Regions from separate parts of the Escherichia sp. B1147 genome, predicted to be linked through region 2. Evidence: predicted binding sites of a transcription regulator. Region 2 holds the regulator's gene; the other holds the start of a gene.
What was found. Region 2 encodes ArgR, which controls arginine synthesis, uptake and breakdown. Its sites were predicted from a motif close to ANTGAATAAAAATACANT; they were not measured.

Region 1 (11,088 bases), on a different contig from region 2:
TGGCTCGCGCACAAATCGTCGGCATGAACGTGGGTACGCTGAAAATTTTGTTCCATCGGGAAACGAAAGAGATTCTGGGGATTCATTGCTTTGGCGAGCGCGCTGCCGAAATTATTCATATCGGTCAGGCGATTATGGAACAAAAAGGTGGCGGCAACACTATTGAGTACTTCGTCAACACCACCTTTAACTACCCGACCATGGCGGAAGCCTATCGGGTAGCGGCATTAAACGGCTTAAACCGCCTGTTTTAACGCTTTATCGAAATGGCCATCCATTTTTTCGCGGATGGCCTCTGCCAGCTGCTCATAGCGGCTGCGCAATGGTGAGCCTGGGCGATAAACCAGACCAATGGTACGGCGTGGTTCCGGCTTAATGCACGGCAGATAAACCACACCATCGCGTTTGCGTTCTGGCGGTACAGCCAGCGCAGGCAGTAAAGTGATCCCGCTACCTGCGGCCACCATGTTGCGCAGCGTCTCCAGACTGGTCGCGCGGAAGTGTGTATCTTCATCCGCTCCAGCTTCAAAGCAGAAGCCCATTGCCTGATCGCGCAGACAGTGACCATCTTCCAGCATCAGCAGTTTTTCTCCTGCCAGATCGGCCATCGGCACACATTCGCGGTTAGCCCACGGGTGATCTTCATAGATTGCCAACAGCATTGGCTCATCAAACAACGGCACTTCAATGAATGCTTCGCTCTCTTTCACCAGCGCGAGGATCACGCAGTCGAGTTTGCCACTATCCAGCTGCGCCAGTAACTGGTGGGTCTGCGCTTCATGCAGATACATTTCCAGCTTCGGAAAGGTCTGGTGCAGCATCGGGATAATATGCGGCAACAGGTAAGGTCCAACCGTTGGAATCAAACCAATATGCAGCGGTCCGGACATCGTCTCCCCCTGCTGGCTTGCCATCTCTTTAAGGACTTTCACCTCGCGCAGCACGGTACGCGCCTGATCCACCAGTAGCATTCCCGCCTGGGTGAATAACACTTTACGGCTGGTCCGCTCCAGCAACATCACGCCCAGCTCATCTTCCAGCTTACGAATTTGCCCACTCAAGGTTGGCTGGCTGACGTGGCAGGAATCTGCCGCACGGCGAAAATGGCGGTGCTCGGCCAGTGCCACCAGGTACTCAAGATCACGAATATTCATTATCCATCCTCCATCGCCACGATAGTTCATGGCGATAGGTAGCATAGCAACGAACGATTATCCCTATCAAGCATTGTGACTGATAATTGCTCACAGAAACGGAGCGGCACCTCTTTTAACCCTTGAAGTCACTGCCCGTTTCGAGAGTTTCTCAACTCGAATAACTAAAGCCAACGTGAACTTTTGCGGATCTCCAGGATCCGCTTTTTTTTATTTTACAGGCCCACAGCAAGAGAGCCTGATAGTAACGGTTACTCAATGCGATCTTTGACAATAAAGAAGTAACACAGCGCACCAGTGAAGGTCACACAAGCGGCGATAACCAGCGCCAGATTAAACGAGTGCGTAGTATCCACTACCCAACCGGTTACGATCGGGGCAAAGGAAGCAAAGACAAAACTGCCAAAGTTTTGAATACCGGCGATGGAAGCCACTTTTGTTTCAGACACCATCACCTGAACCAGTCCCCATGCAGATGTTCCCGCGAAATGCACACAGAACAGCGCCATTGAGATAAACGCCACCGCTTGCGTTGGTGAGGAAGATTGCACTACCAGCAACGTGCCTAATGCCGACATCATCAAACCGCAGACAATAGCCGTTTTACGCGTCTTCGCCAGGTCGTAGCCTTTTTTAGCCAGTCGATCGACAACAATACCGTTGACCCACATTCCGACTGCCGCCGCGAGGAAAGGAATCGCCGCCACCCAACCCGTTTTCGCCAGACTAAAACCTTGCTCGGCCTGCAAATAACCGGGTAACCACGCGATGTAGAGCCAGCCTGTATAGTTGACGCCAGAGAAACCTAAAATCATCCCCCAGGTTGTCCGATGCTTAAACAGCGCCAGCCATTCACTAAATTGCAGTTGTGGTCGCGGTTTAACCGGCGCGGAGAGATACGTCCGTTCTTCCTCGGTCAGGACAAACTGCGCCCGGTTGCGGTACCACGCGTACCAACAGATCCCAACCAGAATCCCCGCCACGCCGATGATGACAAACATCGCCCGCCAGCCCCACGCCAGTTGCATCAGCACCAGAGCAGGAGGCGCAATAGCCTGACCGATAACGGTAGATGAGTTAAAAATCCCCAACGCCGTGCCGCGTTCTTTTTGGGCATACCAGTCGGTGATAGATTTCACCCCCGCAGGCATAAATGGCGCTTCGCCAATACCCAGACCAATACGCATTAAAATAAAGTGGCTAAAAGAATTAACCATTCCTGTTAATGCCTGCATTAATGACCAGAATATCAAGCCTGCGCCTAAAACTATTCGTGGGCCAAAGCGGTCTAGCAAAATACCGGAAGGAAGTTGTGAAAAACCATAAGACAGAGAAAATGCAGAAAGTAAAACGCCAAACTCGGTGGCGGATAATCCTAACTCACCACGAATAGCTTCACCTGCCACACTCAACGACGAACGGTCGAGGAAATTAACGATCCCCGCCATAAATAATAAAACCAGCGTCACTGTCTGAATACGACGGATCCGTTGCAGTTTATTACCCACAACACTACCAGGCAAATCAACGTCCATTTTTAAGCTCCTTGAGCAGATTTAATAGATTTGATTACTCAATCAATAAATTAAGCGACAGATATACGGCTTCGCTTAAATCACTACCAATTCCACAATGTGCCGTCTTCCAGTCGTGCGACAGGGAGATACGCCGGGTCATACGGATATTTCGCCGCCAGCTTCTCATCGAAAGAGATACCCAGACCCGGTTCATCACCAGGGTGCATATAACCCTCATCGAAGCGCCAGCTATGCGGGAAGACTTCAAGCATTTGTTCGGAATAGCCCATGTACTCCTGAACGCCAAAGTTTGGTACCCAGAGGTCAAAATGCAGCGCCGCCGCATGGCAAATGGGCGATAAATCAGAAGGGCCGTGCGAACCGGTGCGTACCTGATAAAGTGATGCGAAATCGGCTATCCGCCGCATTCCGGTAATGCCGCCTGCATGGGTAATCGTCGTGCGAATGTAGTCAATTAGCTGCTCTTCGATTAACTGCTTGCAGTCCCAGATACTGTTAAACACTTCACCGACCGCAATCGGCGTCACGGTATGCTGGCGAATTAAACGGAAACATTCCTGATTCTCGGCAGGCGTCGGGTCTTCCATCCAGAACAGGCGGTAATCTTCAATGCTCTTTCCAAAGCGCGCCGCTTCGATGGGGGTAAGGCGATGGTGCATGTCATGCAACAGATGTTCGTTAAAACCGAACTTATTGCGCACTGCCTCAAATAACTTCGGCGTGAAATCGAGATACTTCTCCGTCGACCACAACTGCTCTTCCGGCCACTGGCCTTTAGTTGCCGGTTCGTACGCCAGTCCTTTGCCTTTCGCCAGGCCATAGGTGGTTTGCATCCCAGGCACACCGCACTGCACACGAATCGCCTTAAAGCCCATCTGCTGGTGCTTTGCATAGTCCTCAAGGACTTCATCAATCGTGCGCCCGGTGGTATGGCAATAAACCATCACCCCCTCACGAGAAGCACCACCAAGCAGTTGATACAGCGGCATATTGGCTGCTTTAGCTTTGATATCCCACAGCGCCATATCGATAGCAGAAATAGCCGACATCGTGACGGGGCCACGTCGCCAGTAAGCGCCTTTATAAAAGAATTGCCAGATATCTTCGATTCGACTGGCATCACGGCCAATTAATTGTGGACAAAGATGATCTTTAAGATATGACGCGACCGACAATTCGCGACCATTTAGCGTGGCATCTCCCAATCCACAAAGTCCGCTTTCAGTGGTTATTTTAAGCGTAACGAAATTACGCCCGGGGCAAGTAACAAAAACGTCCGCAGCAATAATTTTCATTATTGCAATCTCCTGTGTTGTAAATAGACGCTTCAAACTTAATTTTACGTCTACTACCATACAAGAGAGAAAGAGTGATTATTCAACCGTGATCACATTAAAAACAAAAATTTCCTCCGAGGAACAAAAATATCCTCAAAAACCACCAGGATAATTGATCATTATCGTTAAAACAACACGTTAAATAATCACATAACAAATTCCATTAACCTTCAGAATGAACACAGCAGCAGAAATTAATCATATTTCATTAATTAAAATATGTATCGTTTGATGTATTTAAAAATATTTTTATGCGAGGAACGAACGTAAAAGAAGGCACAGGAATAAAAAGGAATGTGACAAATAATAGTTCTGGCTGGGCGTTAAATTTAAGGTCAACAGAATGCTGGCAAATCTCTGCCTGATGCGACGCTATCACGTCTTATCAGGCCTACAAAGTGCAACACTACGTAGGCATGATAAGCAAAGCGCATCAGGCAAACTCCCCGTTTTCAGGGGAGCGATATAAACAAGTTACCCTAACCGCGCCTTTGCAAAAGCAATCGCCTGCGCCACCTGCTGCGGTGAGACGCCGCCTTTTGCCGCACGCTTGTCGAGGCACGATTGCAGCGACAGAATCGGATAGACATCTTCGCCAATCACCTTGCTGAATTTCTGCAACTCAGCCAGCGGCAGTTCTTCCAGTGGTTTGCCCTGACGAATGGCTTCCACCACCGCTTCGCCAACAATATGGTGCGCCTCGCGGAACGGCACGCCTTTAGCCACCAGATAATCAGCCAGTTCGGTGGCGTTTGCGTAGCCCTGCTGCGCCGCTTCCTGACAACGCGGGCGTTTCACCTGAATCCCGTCCAGCACCAGCGCCGCCATATGCAGGCAGTCCAGCCAGGTATCGAGCGCGTCGAATAAGCCCTCTTTGTCTTCCTGCATATCTTTGTTGTAGGCCAGCGGTAGACCTTTAAGGGTCATCATCATGCCGGTTAACGCGCCCTGAACACGGCCGCATTTACCACGAATCAGCTCCAGCGCATCCGGATTTTTCTTCTGGGGCATTAATGATGAACCGGAAGTCACACGATCAGAAAGCTCCACAAAACCTGCTTCACCGGTGTTAAAGAAAATCAGATCTTCGGCAAAACGCGACAAATGCACCATACCGATAGCGGCGGCAGAAAGCAGCTCCAGCACGTGGTCGCGGTCAGAAACACTGTCGAGGCTATTACGCGTTGCCGAAGCAAAACCCAGCCAGCCTGCTAACTGTTCACGGTCAATTTCATAGGCCGTTCCCGCCAGCGCGCCACAGCCTAACGGGCTGACATCCAGGCGCTTAAGCGCGTCCTGCAAACGGCTTTCATCACGCGCCAGCATCTCAACGTAGGCCAGGCACCAGTGAGCGAACGTCACCGGCTGGGCGCGTTGCAGGTGGGTATAGCCCGGCATTACCGCATCCTGATTGTTTGCCGCCGTTTCCACCAGCGCCGATTGCAGCTGACGGTTAGCCGTCAGCAACTCGCTAACGGTAGCTTTGCACCACAGTTTCAGATCGGTCGCTACCTGGTCATTACGGCTACGCCCGGTATGCAGTTTTTTGCCTAACTGGCCCACTTTGTCGATCAGTTTGCCTTCCACCCAGCTATGGATATCTTCGGCGTCGCTTTCGAGGATTTGCTGTGGCCTGGCGCGAACATCTTCCAGCAGCACGTTCAGCGCCTCTTCCAGTTGCGCCTGCTCTTCTGCGGTTAACACGCCTACCGTTACCAGGGCTTTGGACCAGGCCACAGAGCCGACAATATCCTGCTCCGCCAGACGATAATCAAAGCGCAGTGAGTCGTTGAATTGTTTGAACCGTTGATCTGCTGCCTGGGTAAAACGCCCGCCCCAAAGTGCCATAACTCTGTTTCCTTATTTTGAAATTCAATGCCGGAAAGCTCTGCCTCCGGCCAACAAAACTTAAGCTAAAATCCGCGTACCCATCGGCATACCGTTAAACAGTGCCGGAAGCTGTTCCGCATGACGCCAGGAGGCGATATCTACCGGGCGGCCCAACGTGCGCGCAGCATCCAGCGCCGCGTTCACTTTCACTATCATGCCGTCGGTAATAATGCCCTGCTCAATCAGTTGTTCCGCTTTCGCGGCGGTCATTTCGGCAATACGTTGCCCTTTACCGTCGAGAATGCCGCTGACGTCGGAGAGCAAAATCAGATCCGCACCCAGCGTTGCCGCCAGCGCCGTCGCCGCCTGGTCAGCATTGACGTTCATCAGTTGCCCTTCGTCCGTTACGCCAATGGAACTAACCACCGGCAGATAACCGTTTTCCAGCAACGTATTGATAAGCTTAGGCGAACCTGGCTGCGCCAGTCCAACATGGCCTAACTCTTCATCAAGCTGGGTCACTTTGACGCTGTCGCCATCACCAAGAAACAAGCCTACGGCAGCAATCTGATGTCTCTTCGCCCACGCCAGTAAGGTTTTATTTGCCGTTCCCGCCAGCGCCCCGGTGATAATGTCTATCTGATCGGCAGGCGTCACCCGCAGGCCATTTTTCTTTTTCACCGGCAGATTCAGCCCTTTCATCAGCTCATCCACCACGCAGCCGCCGCCGTGGACAATCACCAGCGGGCGCTGATGTGATTCGCGATATTTCACCAGTGCGCTAAACAGACGCTCCAGCGCCTCTTCGCTATCCAGCAACACGCCGCCCAGTTTGATAATTAATGGATTCATCATTGCACCCTTAAATAAGAGACTGCGTTTGGGCATAGCCGAAACGAATATTGGCGCACTGTATTGCTTGCGCCGCCGCACCTTTCAATAAGTTATCTTCGGTCGCCACGATAATCAGATGCTCGCCCTGAACGGCAAACCCGATATCGCAAAACGGCAGCCCGACGACATTTTTCAGCGCAGGAACGCCTTTGTCATACAGTCGCACCAGCGGTTGATGCGCATACGCCTGCTGTAATGCCTGCGCCACTTGCGCCTGGTTCACGCCAGACTTCAGGCGGCAGGTAATGGTTTCCAGAATGCCGCGCGGGAAATTGCCCAGATGCGGGGTAAAAATCACGTCAGCACCAAGATGCGTGGCGATCTCCGGCTGATGGCGATGGGTAAAGACACCGTATGGTTGCAGGCTAACTTCGCAAAAGCTGTTTGAAATTGCCGCTTTACGTCCTGCACCGCTCACACCACTGGTGGCGTTGATGACCGGCCACTGACTGAGATCAAGAAGATCGGCGTCAATTAACGGTTTCAGCGCCAGTTGTGCCGCCGTCGGATAACAGCCCGGCACCGCAATCAAGTTCGCTTCTTTTAATTTATTGCCGCACCACTCCGCCAGCCCATAAGCCGCCTGCTCAAGCAGTTCCGGGTATTGATGGGTAAAGCCGTAATATTTTTCATAGAAGGCAGCGTCGTTAACGCGAAACGCGCCGGAAAGGTCGAACACCACACAGCCCGCTTCAAGAAATTGTGGCGCTAAATCGTGGCTAACTTCATGGGCGGTGGCGAGAAACACCACGTCCACTCCTGGGCTAAACTCGCTGATATCCGACATCGGCTGCAACGGCAGATCAACGATGCCTTTGAGCTGCGGATGCAAATCGGAGATTAACTTTCCCGCATCATTGCTTTGCGCTGAGACAGTCAAAGCGGTTATGTTCATATGCGGATGGCGATTTACATAGGTCACTAGCTCTGCGCCAGCGTAACCGCTGGCACCCACAATCAGCGTATTCAACATCGGGGCTATTCACCTTCTTATGTCTGGTTGCCTGGTTAAACGTAAAACATTCACCTTACGGCTGGTGGGTTTTATTACGCTCAACGTTAGTGTATTTTTATTCACAATTACTGCATGAATATTGATACTATCATGACCAGAGGTGTGTCAACAATGAAAAACAAATTACCGCCATTTATCGAGATTTACCGCGCTCTGATTGCCACACCTTCAATAAGCGCTACGGAAGAGGCACTCGATCAAAGCAATGCAGATTTAATCACTCTGCTGGCGGGCTGGTTTAAAGATTTGGGCTTCAATGTGGAAGTGCAGCCCGTGCCAGGAACTCGCAACAAATTTAATATGCTGGCAAGTTGCGGACAGGGGGCTGGCGGCCTGCTGCTGGCCGGTCATACCGATACTGTACCGTTTGATGATGGGCGTTGGACGCGCGATCCGTTTACGCTGACGGAACATGACGGCAAGCTTTACGGCTTGGGCACCGCCGACATGAAAGGCTTCTTTGCGTTTATCCTCGATGCGCTACGCGATGTCGACGTCACGAAGCTTGCAAAACCGCTCTACATTCTGGCGACTGCCGATGAAGAAACCAGTATGGCAGGAGCGCGTTATTTTGCCGAAACCACCGCCCTGCGCCCGGATTGCGCCATCATTGGCGAACCAACATCGCTGCAACCGGTACGCGCACATAAAGGCCACATCTCTAATGCCATTCGCATTATGGGTCAGTCGGGCCACTCCAGCGATCCGTCGCGCGGGGTTAACGCTATCGAACTGATGCACGACGCCATCGGCCATATTTTGCAATTGCGCGATAACCTGAAAGAACGCTATCACTATGAAGCGTTTACAGTGCCGTATCCCACACTCAACCTCGGGCATATTCACGGCGGTGACGCCTCTAACCGTATTTGCGCTTGTTGTGAATTGCATATGGATATTCGCCCGCTGCCTGGCATGACGCTCAGTGAACTTAACGGCTTGCTCAACGACGCGCTGGCGCCGGTGAGCGAACGCTGGCCGGGCCGTCTGACGGTCGAAGAGTTGCACCCACCGATCCCAGGCTATGAATGCCTACCGAACCACCAACTGGTTGAAGTGGTTGAGAAATTACTCGGCGCACAGACCGAAGTGGTTAACTACTGTACCGAGGCGCCGTTTATTCAGACGTTATGCCCGACGCTGGTGCTCGGCCCTGGCTCAATTAATCAGGCCCATCAACCAGATGAATATCTGGAGACGCGTTTTATTAAGCCCACCCGTGAGCTGATCACCCAGGTAATTCACCATTTTTGCTGGCATTAAAACGTAGGCCGGATAAGGCGGTCACGCTGCATCCGGCACTGTTGCCAAACTCCAGTGCCGCAATAATGTCGGATGCGATGCTTGCGCATCTTATCCGACCTACAGTGACTCAAATGATGCCCAACCGTAGGCCGGATAAGGCGGTCACGCCGCATCCGGCACCGTTGCCAAACTCCGGTGCCGCAATAATGTCGGATGCGATGCTTGCGCATCTTATCCGACCTACACCTTTGGTGTTATGTATGGCGATTTTTTAACATTTCCATAAGTTACGCTTATTTTATCCGTCGTGAATTTAATGGCGTAAATTCCTGCTATTTATTCGTTTGCTGAAGCGATTTCGCAGCATTTGACGTCACCGCTTTTACGTGGCTTTATAAAAGACGACGAAAAGCAAAGCCCGAGCATATTCGCGCCAATGCGACGTGAAGGATACCGGGCTTCAAACAATAAGATGGGGTGTCTGGGGTTATATGAACGAACAATATTCCGCATTGCGTAGTAATGTCAGTATGCTCGGCAAAGTGCTGGGAGAAACAATCAAGGATGCGTTGGGAGAACACATTCTTGATCGCGTAGAAACTATCCGTAAGTTGTCCAAATCTTCACGCGCTGGCAATGACGCTAACCGCCAGGAGTTACTCACCACCTTACAAAATTTGTCGAACGACGAGCTGCTGCCCGTTGCGCGTGCGTTTAGTCAGTTCCTGAATCTGGCCAACACTGCCGAGCAATACCACAGCATTTCGCCGAAAGGTGAGGCTGCCAGCAATCCGGAAGTGATCGCCCGCACCCTGCGTAAACTGAAAAACCAGCCGGAACTGAGCGAAGACACCATCAAAAAAGCGGTGGAATCATTGTCGCTGGAGCTGGTTCTCACTGCGCACCCTACCGAAATTACCCGTCGGACACTGATCCACAAAATGGTGGAAGTGAACGCCTGCTTAAAACAGCTCGATAACAAAGATATCGCCGACTACGAACACCACCAGCTGATGCGCCGCCTGCGCCAGTTGATCGCTCAGTCCTGGCATACTGATGAAATCCGTAAGCTGCGCCCAACTCCGGTTGACGAAGCAAAATGGGGCTTTGCCGTGGTGGAAAACAGCCTGTGGCAAGGCGTACCGAATTACCTGCGCGAACTGAACGAACAACTGGAAGAGAACCTCGGCTATAAGCTGCCGGTCGAATTTGTTCCGGTCCGTTTTACTTCGTGGATGGGCGGCGACCGCGACGGCAACCCGAACGTCACCGCCGACATCACCCGCCATGTCCTGCTGCTCAGTCGCTGGAAAGCCACCGACCTGTTCCTGAAAGATATTCAGATTCTGGTATCTGAACTGTCGATGGTTGAAGCCACCCCAGAACTGCTGGCGCTGGTTGGCGAAGAAGGTGCCGCAGAACCATATCGCTATCTGATGAAAAACCTGCGTTCTCGCCTGATGGCGACACAGGCCTGGCTGGAAGCGCGTCTGAAAGGCGAAGAACTGCCGAAGCCGGAAGGTCTGCTGACGCAGAACGAAGAACTGTGGGAACCGCTCTACGCTTGTTACCAGTCACTTCAGGCGTGTGGCATGGGCATTATTGCTAACGGCGATCTGCTCGACACTCTGCGCCGCGTAAAATGTTTCGGTGTACCGCTGGTGCGTATTGATATTCGCCAGGAGAGCACCCGTCATACCGAAGCATTAGGTGAACTAACCCGCTACCTCGGCATTGGCGACTACGAAAGCTGGTCAGAGGCCGACAAGCAGGCATTCCTGATCCGCGAACTGAACTCCAAACGCCCGCTACTGCCGCGCAACTGGCAACCAAGCCCCGAAACGCGCGAAGTGCTTGATACCTGTCAGGTGATTGCTGAAGCGCCGCAAGGCTCTATTGCCGCCTACGTGATCTCAATGGCGAAAACGCCGTCCGACGTACTGGCCGTCCACCTGCTGCTGAAAGAAGCGGGTATTGGATTTGCGATGCCGGTCGCACCGCTGTTTGAAACTCTCGATGACCTGAACAACGCCAACGATGTCATGACCCAACTGCTGAATATCGACTGGTATCGC
Region 2 (11,088 bases):
GATTATCGTCGCCTTACAGGATGGCCGTGTTTTTGAAGCGTTGCTGGTTGGCTCTGATTCACTGACCGATCTGGCGGTGCTCAAAATTAATGCCACTGGCGGTTTACCCACCATTCCAATCAATTCTCGTCGCATACCGCACATTGGCGATGTAGTGCTGGCGATCGGTAACCCGTACAACCTCGGACAAACAATTACCCAGGGAATTATCAGCGCCACGGGTCGCATCGGCCTGAACCCTACCGGGCGGCAAAACTTTCTGCAAACCGATGCTTCCATTAACCACGGCAACTCCGGCGGTGCGCTGGTGAACTCACTGGGTGAACTGATGGGCATCAACACATTGTCGTTTGATAAGAGTAACGATGGCGAAACCCCAGAAGGCATCGGTTTTGCGATTCCCTTCCAGTTAGCAACCAAAATTATGGATAAGCTAATCCGCGATGGGCGCGTTATCCGTGGCTATATCGGTATTGGCGGCCGCGAAATCGCACCATTACACGCGCAGGGTGGCGGTATCGATCAGCTGCAAGGGATTGTGGTTAATGAAGTGTCACCTGATGGCCCGGCGGCGAATGCCGGTATCCAGGTCAACGATCTGATTATCTCGGTGGATAACAAGCCTGCAATCTCCGCTCTGGAGACAATGGATCAAGTGGCAGAAATTCGACCAGGTTCGGTGATTCCGGTGGTGGTGATGCGCGACGATAAAAAACTGACATTGCAGGTCACTATTCAGGAATATCCGGCGACCAATTAAGGCCGTCATTAAAAAAACAAAAAACCGGAGACTGTGCTCCGGTTTTTTATTATTCGCTAATCAATTACTTATTAACGAACTCTTCGCCCAGGGCGATATCTTTCTTCAGCGTATCCAGCATTCCTTCCAGCGCGTTCTGTTCAAATGCGCTCAGAGTACCGATAGATTTACGCTCTTCCACGCCATTTTTACCCAGCAGAAGCGGTTGAGAGAAGAAACGAGCATACTGGCCGTCACCTTCAACGTAGGCGCATTCAACTACACCTTTTTCGCCTTGCAGCGCACGAACCAGAGACAGGCCGAAGCGTGCAGCTGCCTGGCCCATGGACAGGGTTGCAGACCCGCCACCGGCCTTCGCTTCAACCACTTCCGTACCCGCGTTCTGGATACGTTTGGTCAGATCAGCAACTTCCTGCTCGGTAAAGCTTACGCCAGGAACTTGAGACAGCAGCGGCAGAATGGTAACGCCAGAGTGACCGCCAATAACCGGAACTTCAACTTCGCCCGGCTGTTTGCCTTTCAGTTCAGCGACAAACGTATTGGAACGAATGATATCCAGCGTGGTGACGCCGAACAGTTTGTTCTTGTCATACACACCCGCTTTCTTCAGCACTTCCGCAGCGATAGCTACCGTGGTGTTTACCGGGTTTGTAATGATACCGATGCACGCTTTCGGGCAGGTTGTCGCAATTTGCTGTACCAGATTCTTCACGATACCGGCGTTAACGTTAAACAGATCGGAACGATCCATACCAGGTTTACGCGCTACACCTGCGGAGATGAGAACCACATCAGCGCCTTCCAGTGCAGGGGTCGCATCTTCACCAGAAAAACCTTTTATTTTCACAGCAGTAGGGATATGGCTCAGGTCGACGGCCACACCGGGAGTGACTGGAGCGATATCATACAGGGAGAGTTCTGAACCTGAAGGCAGTTGGGTTTTTAACAGTAATGCAAGCGCCTGGCCAATACCGCCAGCAGCGCCGAGGACTGCGACTTTCATCCTAAACTCCTTATTATATTGATAAACTAAGACATGTTGCTCCGCTGCCGCGACCTTAATCCACAAATTAACAGTTTACAATGACCACTTCTCAAGAATGTGTAGTCACGCAAATTTGGCGTTTATGCATTTAATTGACGTAATCAGGAACCTAACTTACGTAATTAACAGCCGCTTATGCATTAGAGCAACATTCCAACAGGTGGTGACAATATACCCTACCGCTCAGCCAAAACAACATCAATTTGATAACAATTAATTTACTTTTAAGCAGAATTTACACGCCGTGACGCAGGCATGTTTCTCAATCACGAAATTTGATAAAATCCCGCTCTTTCATAACATTATTTCAGCCTTCTCCAGGGCAGACTGTTTGCATAAAAATTCATCTGTATGCACAATAATGTTGTATCAACCACCATATCGGGTGACTTATGCGAAGCTCGTCTAAGCAAGAAGAATTAGTTAAAGCGTTTAAAGCGTTACTTAAAGAAGAGAAATTTAGCTCCCAGGGTGAAATCGTCGCCGCATTGCAGGAGCAAGGCTTTGACAATATTAATCAGTCTAAAGTCTCGCGAATGTTGACCAAATTTGGTGCTGTACGTACCCGCAATGCAAAAATGGAAATGGTTTACTGCCTGCCAGCTGAACTGGGCGTACCTACCACTTCCAGCCCATTGAAGAACCTGGTGCTGGATATCGACTACAACGATGCTGTTGTTGTAATACATACCAGCCCTGGCGCGGCGCAGTTGATTGCGCGTCTGCTGGACTCTCTGGGCAAAGCAGAAGGTATTCTTGGCACCATCGCAGGTGATGACACCATCTTTACCACCCCTGCTAAAGGTTTCACCGTCAAAGACCTGTACGAAGCGATTTTAGAGCTGTTCGACCAGGAGCTTTAATCTCTGCCCCGTCGCGCTTTGCGACGGGGAAAATGTTGCTATCTCCTCTCGATCCCCCGTTTCTTTCTGCCTGACACTTAACAAATAGTGCCTTTTAGCATGACATTTCATTCACAAAATGAATGTATAGAGCAAATAACGCATACTCCGCAAAAAACTCATATCCAATTGATACAAAACACTTTTCCATAAAGAATGGTACTTTTTTTTAATTCTTTTAAGTTATAAAAATAATATTTTTTAACACTTAGTATCCACACCAAACAGTTAGCCAGGTATTAATTAGCTCGATAATTAGTGTATACTTAATTCTGTGATGCGGGTCACGAAACAAAGACCCAGCTAAAAGATTATGTCGAGGTAAAAATCATGAAAATCAAAACCACTGTTGCTGCATTAAGTGTGCTCTCTGTTCTCTCTTTCGGTGCTTTCGCTGCCGACTCCATTGATGCTTCTCAAGCACAAAATCGTGAAGCCATCGGCACCGTGTCCGTCAGCGGTGTAGCATCTTCTCCAATGGATATGCGTGAAATGCTGAATAAAAAAGCGGAAGAGAAAGGCGCGACTGCTTACCAGATTACCGAAGCGCGTAGCGGCGATACCTGGCACGCCACAGCTGAACTGTACAAATAAACCCTCATCGTCTTGTCCGACGATATTGCCCCCCGGTTCGGGGGCTTTTTTTGCGCTAGTGACGAACATTAAAACGCAAATGCCCTTCCAGCTCTTCCTCCGCCTCATCAAACAGCAGTATTAACGCGCCAAAACGCCGACGCGTTTTCTCCCCCAAATGAACAAATTCAATCTCCAGCGGTAGCGGCAGAACATCATTCATTAATACGTCCCACAAAGAGTCGAGGTCGCGCACCTTATCTTTATCCAGACCAAAGGTGTGCCTAAAGTCGCGATAAAAGTCCTCCTGACTCTCAATCTCATCAAAATCAAAACTATAGATATTCATCTCTTGCCACCGTCACGTTTCGCGGAAAGTTCTGCCGATCATCGCTAAGTATAGCCATGAAAAAACCGACGCTTTTGGCGTCGGTTTTGACTTAACTATCGGTCAACGCATGCTGATACTTATGGAGCATGCCCGTAAGCCGATGCACCGGTTCCGTGACCTGCGGCGGCGCTTGCCAGATGCGTAGCTTTTCCTGGTAGATTTCCAGTTCTTCCAGCAACTGACCGAAGTAGCGACGGCGTTTGTCATCGCTGCGGACAGAAATCACATGGTCCGCTGTGCGGCGCATTTGTCGGTGAAATGCCGATAAATCATCATTCACGGGTATCGGCGCATCACGCAATCGCTGGTGAGCGATAATCATCGTTAACGCCAGGCGAAACTTCGGCAAATCGCCGGGAAATTTATTCATCAGCAAAAACAACTGCTGATAAAGCGCAGGCAGATGGTTCTCTTTACGCCGGGCGACATTGGTGGTCATCGCGGAAACAGCGGCAGAAACAAACTGATTAAGCAGCACGCGCCCGGTCCTGTCGCGCGATTTATCCCGCACCAGCAGAATGACGATGAACGCCAGCACACAGCCCACAATTTGCCCCAGCGCACTATCGAGAAACTGACTGAACTGAAAGGTCATCGGGTTATCCAACACGATAATATTAATGGTACTGGCCAGCGCCCCCATCGATCCCAACCGCCGTTTCTGCACTTCAATACCAAGGAAGAATCCCAACACCGCCAGGCTAAGGCACAGCAGCAACATACTCTGTTGGGTATTGGGGATAATCACCAAAAAATAGAGCAGCCCTAACGGTAGCGCCGCTACCGTGCCATAGATAAAGTCGATCGCCACCATGCGTGGATTAGGTAAACGCATTGCCAACGATGTTACGACGGCAATCATCACCATTGCGCCACTGCCGGAGGTCCATCCGGTCCACAGCCAGAACAAAGTACCCAGCATGCAGGACAGCGTGGTTCGCCAGAAGTTGACCATCGCATGATGACGCTCGGCGGATTCTACTTTTACTTCCGGCTCGCCTTGCAGGATCTCTTCTTCGGTCGCGTTGATTTTTGTGTTACTGATAACGCCTCGCTTGAGCAACTGATAACGCGTTGCCGCCGCTACCCAGCTATAAATAGTAATGGGTGTTTCGCGTTCCCCGGTCCAGGCAATCACTCGTCGCAGGCGTTTTAGCTGCTTATGGACGTCCTGTGCTGTTTCTACCGGCGTGTCAAAAAATTCGCGGAAGGTATCGGTGATCAACTCCGGGCGTGTGTTCTGAATGAGATAAGTTTCGCAGGACTGGGTTATCAGCGTCAGCGACAACGTATTGATCGCTTTTAAACGCCGATTGGCGCGCGCCCAGCGGGAAGATTCCATATTCAGGTTACTGCGCATCCCTTGCAGCGCCGTGGTGCGGCGAACCAGGTCGCCCCAGGCCTTATCAACAATCTCGCCATCACCATGTTTGATGCACAATTGCATTAGTTGATATTGCGCCACCAGCAAACTTTCCAGCTCTCGATCCACTTCTTGTTTGATCGATCGTGGAGAAAAGAGCAGATCCGCCACAATAGCACACACAATACCAATGACGATTTCACTACAACGTTCAACGGCAAACTGCGGCGTTAGCAGCGGTTCTGGCTGAATAGTGATCACAATGATCAGCGCAGTATAACCGGCAAGCCCCCACGCATAGGAGTTCTCTACACGTACCAGCGAGGAGATCCAGGTACAAAAACCAGCCCAGATACAGCACACCAGAATCATCAACAATGGCGCACGGATCATCGCAATAATGATCACCAGTCCGGCAATACAGCCTATAAATGTGCCGATGATGCGCAAAAAGCCGCGATAGCGGATGGCACCAGAGTACGGTTCGCCACCGGCGGCAAAGGCCGGACCAGCGGCAACAATCGCCGCAGTCAGTACAGCCCAGCGTGGTGTTTCAAGCTGAAAATGAAAGCCAACAAACAGCGCCAGCACAATGGCGGTCGCCAGTTTTACCGCGAAGCGAATATGTTGGTTAGCAATGGAGAAAATACCCATCGTGATTAACCAAACTCACGCAGGCGATGGGCCATTTTACGGAAGAATGAATCCTGGCTTTCGTCGCGATCTTGTTTGCCAGTGACGACCACGGTGGCGGTAGTCCCCGCAGGCCAGATATTGTCTTGCTGGTTGTCGAGGCGAATACGTACCGGCACACGTTGCGCCAGGCGCACCCATTCAAGGTTGGAATCGATGGTCGCCATACCTTTATCATCACGCGTGCTGCTGGCGTTTGTTACCCCAGCGGCGATGCTATCGACAGTCCCTTTCAGAACGGTGTTGCTGCCAAGCGGCGTGATTTCTGCGCGATACCCGGAACGTACTCCTTCCAGCTTAGTTTCTTCCATATAGGCCAGCACATAGAAGGAGTTCTGTTTCACCAGCGCGACAGCCGTTGAACCACGCGTAATAAATTCACCGGTATAGACGTTGAGATTGGTCACCCAGCCATCCGCTGGCGCGCGGATCACTGTACGTTCAAGATCCAGTTTTGCCAGATCGCGGGTTGCCTGAGCTTTCGCTAACTGATGCAAAACCGTTTGCAGCACGTTATTGGCCTGGTCAATCTCTTCACGTGACATCGCCTGTATGCCGAGACGGTTGCGACGTCCAGCCTCCTGGCGTTTTTCCTGTGCCAGCACCTGATAATAGGCAACATCGGCTTCCGCTTCTTCGAGGGCCTTTTGATAGCGCGGCTGGTCGATGGTGAACAGTACCTGTCCTTTTTTCACCAGCTGATTATCATGAACATTCACCTGGGTAATGAGTCCAGAAACGTCAGGCGCGATCGCGACGACGTCGGCGCTAAAGCGTGCGTCACGCGTCCACGGGGATTCAGTGTAATAGACCCAGGCATTAAAAATTGCGATGAAGGCCAGAATGACTAATACGACCGTGATGGCCGTACGGGAGAATTTTCTTATAAGTGTTTTCACTTCAACCTCAAACGAACAGTCGCGATATCAAATAAAACAAACAGCAATAGAGCGCGGTGTTGAACAGCGCCGGATGCCAGACAAAATCGTAGATACCTGTTGGCACAAGGACCCGGCGCACCAGCCAGAAAATCGCCAGTGATAAAAGCAATTCGAAAAATATCGGTGGGAAGGACAGCCCAAACACCACGATAACGGGAAACAGACTCATGTTGACCTTGGTTGTATAGAGAGAGCAGGTGTTGTTATTTTCAGCATCTGTCGCCGCAGAGAAGGGCATGGAAAGCCGGGCGAGAGCAACATTGCTGTAGATTGATATTTAATATATTAGCGTAACTGTTATGCTGTTATCTATATTATGTGATCTAAATCACTTTTAAGTCAGAGTGAATAATGGAACGACTAAAACGCATGTCGGTTTTCGCCAAAGTGGTTGAATTTGGTTCGTTTACCGCCGCCGCCAGACAGCTTCAAATGAGCGTTTCATCCATCAGTCAGACGGTGTCAAAACTGGAAGATGAGTTGCAGGTAAAGCTGTTAAACCGCAGCACACGCAGCATTGGCCTGACCGAAGCCGGTAGAATTTACTACCAGGGCTGTCGTCGGATGCTCCATGAAGTGCGGGATGTTCATGAGCAGTTGTACGCCTTCAATAACACGCCTATCGGGACGCTGCGCATTGGCTGTTCTTCAACTATGGCTCAAAATGTTCTCGCCGGGCTGACGGCAAAAATGTTGAAAGAGTACCCAGGTTTAAGCGTCAATCTGGTTACCGGAATTCCAGCACCCGACCTGATTGCCGACGGTCTGGATGTGGTGATCCGCGTCGGGGCGTTGCAGGATTCCAGCCTGTTTTCCCGCCGTCTGGGGGCGATGCCGATGGTGGTGTGCGCTGCTAAAAGCTATCTCACTCAGTATGGCGTACCGGAAAAACCCGCCGACTTAAGTAGTCATTCGTGGCTGGAATACAGCGTGCGTCCGGACAATGAATTTGAACTGATCGCGCCAGAAGGGATCTCGACTCGCCTTATCCCGCAGGGACGGTTTGTTACTAACGATCCGATGACGCTGGTGCGCTGGTTAACGGCAGGCGCCGGGATCGCGTATGTGCCGCTGATGTGGGTGATCAATGAGATCAATCGTGGGGAGCTGGAAATCCTGCTGCCGCGTTATCAGTCGGATCCACGCCCGGTTTATGCCTTGTATACCGAAAAAGATAAGCTGCCACTGAAGGTGCAGGTCGTGATCAACTCACTGACGGATTATTTTGTCGAGGTCAGCAAGTTGTTTCAGGAGATGCACGGGCGCGGGAAAGAGCATTAATTCATGTGCGTAGGCCGGTAAGCACCGCATCCGGCAACCAATGCCTGATGCAACGCTTATCGGCCTGGATAGATTACGCGGTACCGCCAACGGTCAGGTTATCAACTTTCAGCGTCGGCTGACCCACGCCAACTGGCAAACTCTGCCCTTCTTTACCGCAAACACCCACGCCGTTATCCAGTTTCAGATCGTTGCCCACCATCGAAATCTGCTGCATGGTTTCGATACCGGAACCAATCAACGTTGCACCTTTCACCGGCTTCGTTACTTTACCGTTTTCAATCAGATACGCTTCTGAGGTGGAGAAGACAAATTTGCCGGAGGTGATATCCACCTGTCCGCCGCCGAAGTTCGGCGCATAGATGCCATACTCAACGGATTCAATGATTTCCTGCGGCGTCGATTTACCCGGCAACATATAGGTGTTGGTCATACGCGGCATGGGCAGGTGAGCGTAGGATTCACGACGACCATTACCAGTCGGCGTCATCCCCATTAAGCGCGCGTTGAGTTTATCCTGCATGTAGCCTTTCAGGATCCCGTTCTCAATCAGCACGTTGTACTGGCCTGGCGTACCTTCGTCATCAATCGCCACTGAACCACGGCGATCAACCATCGTGCCATCATCCACTACCGTACACAGTTCAGATGCGACCAGTTCGCCGACCTGGCCACTGAAGACCGAAGTGCCACGGCGGTTAAAGTCGCCTTCCAGACCGTGGCCCACCGCTTCATGCAACAGCACACCTGGCCAGCCTGCGCCGAGAACCACCGGCATGGTGCCCGCAGGTGCAGCAACGGCAGAAAGGTTGACCAGCGCCATGCGCACGGCTTCTTTCGCCCATGCATCCGCACGGACTTCACCGTCGAGATCGGCAAGGAAGAACTCATAACCAAAACGACCGCCGCCGCCACTGGCACCGCGTTCGCGTTTACCGTCTTCTTCGACCAGAACGCTCACGGAAAGGCGCACCAGTGGGCGCACATCTGCCGCCAGGGTGCCGTCAGTCGCTGCAACCAAAATTAATTCATAGACGCCACTGAGGCTGGCAGTCACTTCCTGTACGCGCTTGTCGGCTTCGCGGGCAACTTTATCGACCCGGCGTAAAATATCCAGTTTATCCTCGCGACTCATGCTTTGCAGCGGATCAAGCGAGGTATACAGCGGGCTATGCTCTACCGCGCCCAGCGTCTGTACTTTGCCATCGCCACTGTCACGGACAATGGTACGCGCCGCTTGTGCGCTCTGTTCCAGCGCCAACAGGCTGATTTGGTCAGCGTAAGCAAAACCGGTTTTTTCACCGCTGATTGCACGCACGCCAACGCCCTGATCGATGTTGTAAGAACCATCTTTGATAATGCGGTCTTCTAAAACCCAGGATTCGTGATAGCTCGACTGAAAATAGAGATCGCCATAATCAAGGCGACGTTCGGTCAGTTGACCGAGGATCGCGAACAAGTCCTGATGTTTCAGGCCGTTCGCCGCTAGCAATTGTTCACTTACCAGGTTCAGACTCATCGTTTTTGCTACTCGTTAGTTACTGCGGTAGAGGATTTTTTACGGCTGCCGGATGCGGCGTGAACGCCTTATCCGGCCTACGGTTATGTTCCGGCTCGTTGGCCTTATGGCAACGATTATCTTATGAGATTGGGGCAATTACGCGCCATCGTCAAATCATTGCGCTTTTTCTTTACGCGGTTGGCGCAATACTTCGTTGATTTGCGGATCGTCCAGCGGACCCGAAATGTGATAGCGCAAAATGGAGACTTTGCTCCACAGCGGCCCCAGCACTTTACTGGCGGCAAACACTGCCGCGCCAACAATGGGGTTAACCGCAAAGGCCGCTGCCACACCCACCGTTGCAGAAATTTCTGGTGCGACAACCGCCTCCATATTCAGATCGCGACGTACCAGATTCACCGACCCTTTCATGGCGATATCCGCTTCCAGGCCATCCACCAGCGTGTCGTCAGTGTGCATAACACCGTCTTTAATCCACGCCGTGCTACGGATGGAGTCAAAATAGAAACCTTGGCCAAAGGTATCCCTGAAATCAAAGCGCAGCTTACGCATCAGAGCATCGACGCTCAATAAGCGCAGCAATTGCCCGGCGTGTCCGGTGCTGATGTCGGTAATTTCACCTTTGCCCAGTTGAGTATGGATGATGCCATTCAACGTTGCCTCATCCGGCTGCCACGGTGCTTTACGCCAGTGTAAATCGTAATCCACATTAAATGACGACTGGCGTATTGGCGTCGTGACACCAAAAAATTCAGCAGCGGCATCAATTTTCTGCCCGCGTAGTTTTCCTTTCAGCGAGGTGCGTTCGTTACCCGGATTGTTGACCCACTCGCCATCGGCAGAAAGCCGTGAAAAGCCGGTATCAATAAGCCCGTTAGCCAGCGTTAATGTATCGCCAGAAATGGTGATATCGCTGTCGATGCGACCGAGTTTTTGCCCCCAGAACCAACATTCTGCGCAACGTATTTGCGCATCCGGCCAGCCACGGAAGCTAATGTGCTCCGTTGTCGGGAAAGGTGACGACGGCGTGGAGTCACCACTGGTTTTCGCCACGCTGGGGTTGTAATAGAGATATTTAATAGTCGCCAGCCACGGCGCGTTATTGCGCATTGCCAGCGTAGCGTTGATTTCACGTCCTTGCGCCTCGATCTGAGTGCCATTTGCCATCGGTTGCGAAACAATACTCAGGTTATTCCATTGCTGATTTCCCAACGACAACGCTGGCGTACGCAACGTAATGTGCTGGGGAAAACTCACCGCACTACCGACTTTATTCGTCGCGCCTTTCTGGAAAAGTGCCAGCCACTCGGCACCATCCATCGGTGGCATATTTAACTCAACACCACTTTGTTCCGGTAACGGTGGAAGCGTTTTACTGTCTGCCGCCCAGATAGCGCGATCGAGCGTCAGCTTTTGACCGAGCAACCAGCGGCTGTTGAAATGGTTATCCGCGCCAGCCTGTCCGGTTAATTCAAAGCTATTGAGGTTGCCATCGACCTTAATGTTAACCGGCAGCGGTTCGCCAGCGGGTTTGGCTAACGGCGAAGGTAAGTGACTACTCACATTCTTCAGATCACCGTTTAGTTCTACGTTATACGTTGCGCCAGCATGATAAGG

Region 1: the regulator ArgR is predicted to act here: its motif matches at 7,815-7,832, upstream of argC (N-acetyl-gamma-glutamyl-phosphate reductase).

What each region holds. Positions count from the first base shown of each region.
Region 1 is NZ_LFHY01000020.1:90,353-101,440, reverse strand. Features, by position in the region: gene sthA (Si-specific NAD(P)(+) transhydrogenase) at 1-254, shown strand, start outside; gene oxyR (DNA-binding transcriptional regulator OxyR) at 237-1,154, opposite strand; gene A9180_RS20335 (MFS transporter) at 1,406-2,689, opposite strand; gene manD (D-mannonate dehydratase ManD) at 2,773-3,987, opposite strand; gene argH (argininosuccinate lyase) at 4,504-5,877, opposite strand; gene argB (acetylglutamate kinase) at 5,938-6,714, opposite strand; gene argC (N-acetyl-gamma-glutamyl-phosphate reductase) at 6,722-7,726, opposite strand; gene argE (acetylornithine deacetylase) at 7,880-9,031, shown strand; gene ppc (phosphoenolpyruvate carboxylase) at 9,505-11,088, shown strand, end outside.
Region 2 is NZ_LFHY01000015.1:30,711-41,798, reverse strand. Features, by position in the region: gene degS (outer membrane-stress sensor serine endopeptidase DegS) at 1-760, shown strand, start outside; gene mdh (malate dehydrogenase) at 825-1,763, opposite strand; gene argR (transcriptional regulator ArgR) at 2,198-2,668, shown strand; gene yhcN (peroxide/acid stress response protein YhcN) at 3,038-3,301, shown strand; gene A9180_RS15115 (hypothetical protein) at 3,357-3,629, opposite strand; gene aaeB (p-hydroxybenzoic acid efflux pump subunit AaeB) at 3,721-5,688, opposite strand; gene aaeA (p-hydroxybenzoic acid efflux pump subunit AaeA) at 5,694-6,626, opposite strand; gene aaeX (p-hydroxybenzoic acid efflux pump operon protein AaeX) at 6,634-6,837, opposite strand; gene aaeR (HTH-type transcriptional activator AaeR) at 7,020-7,949, shown strand; gene tldD (metalloprotease TldD) at 8,023-9,468, opposite strand; gene yhdP (AsmA2 domain-containing protein YhdP) at 9,625-11,088, opposite strand, start outside.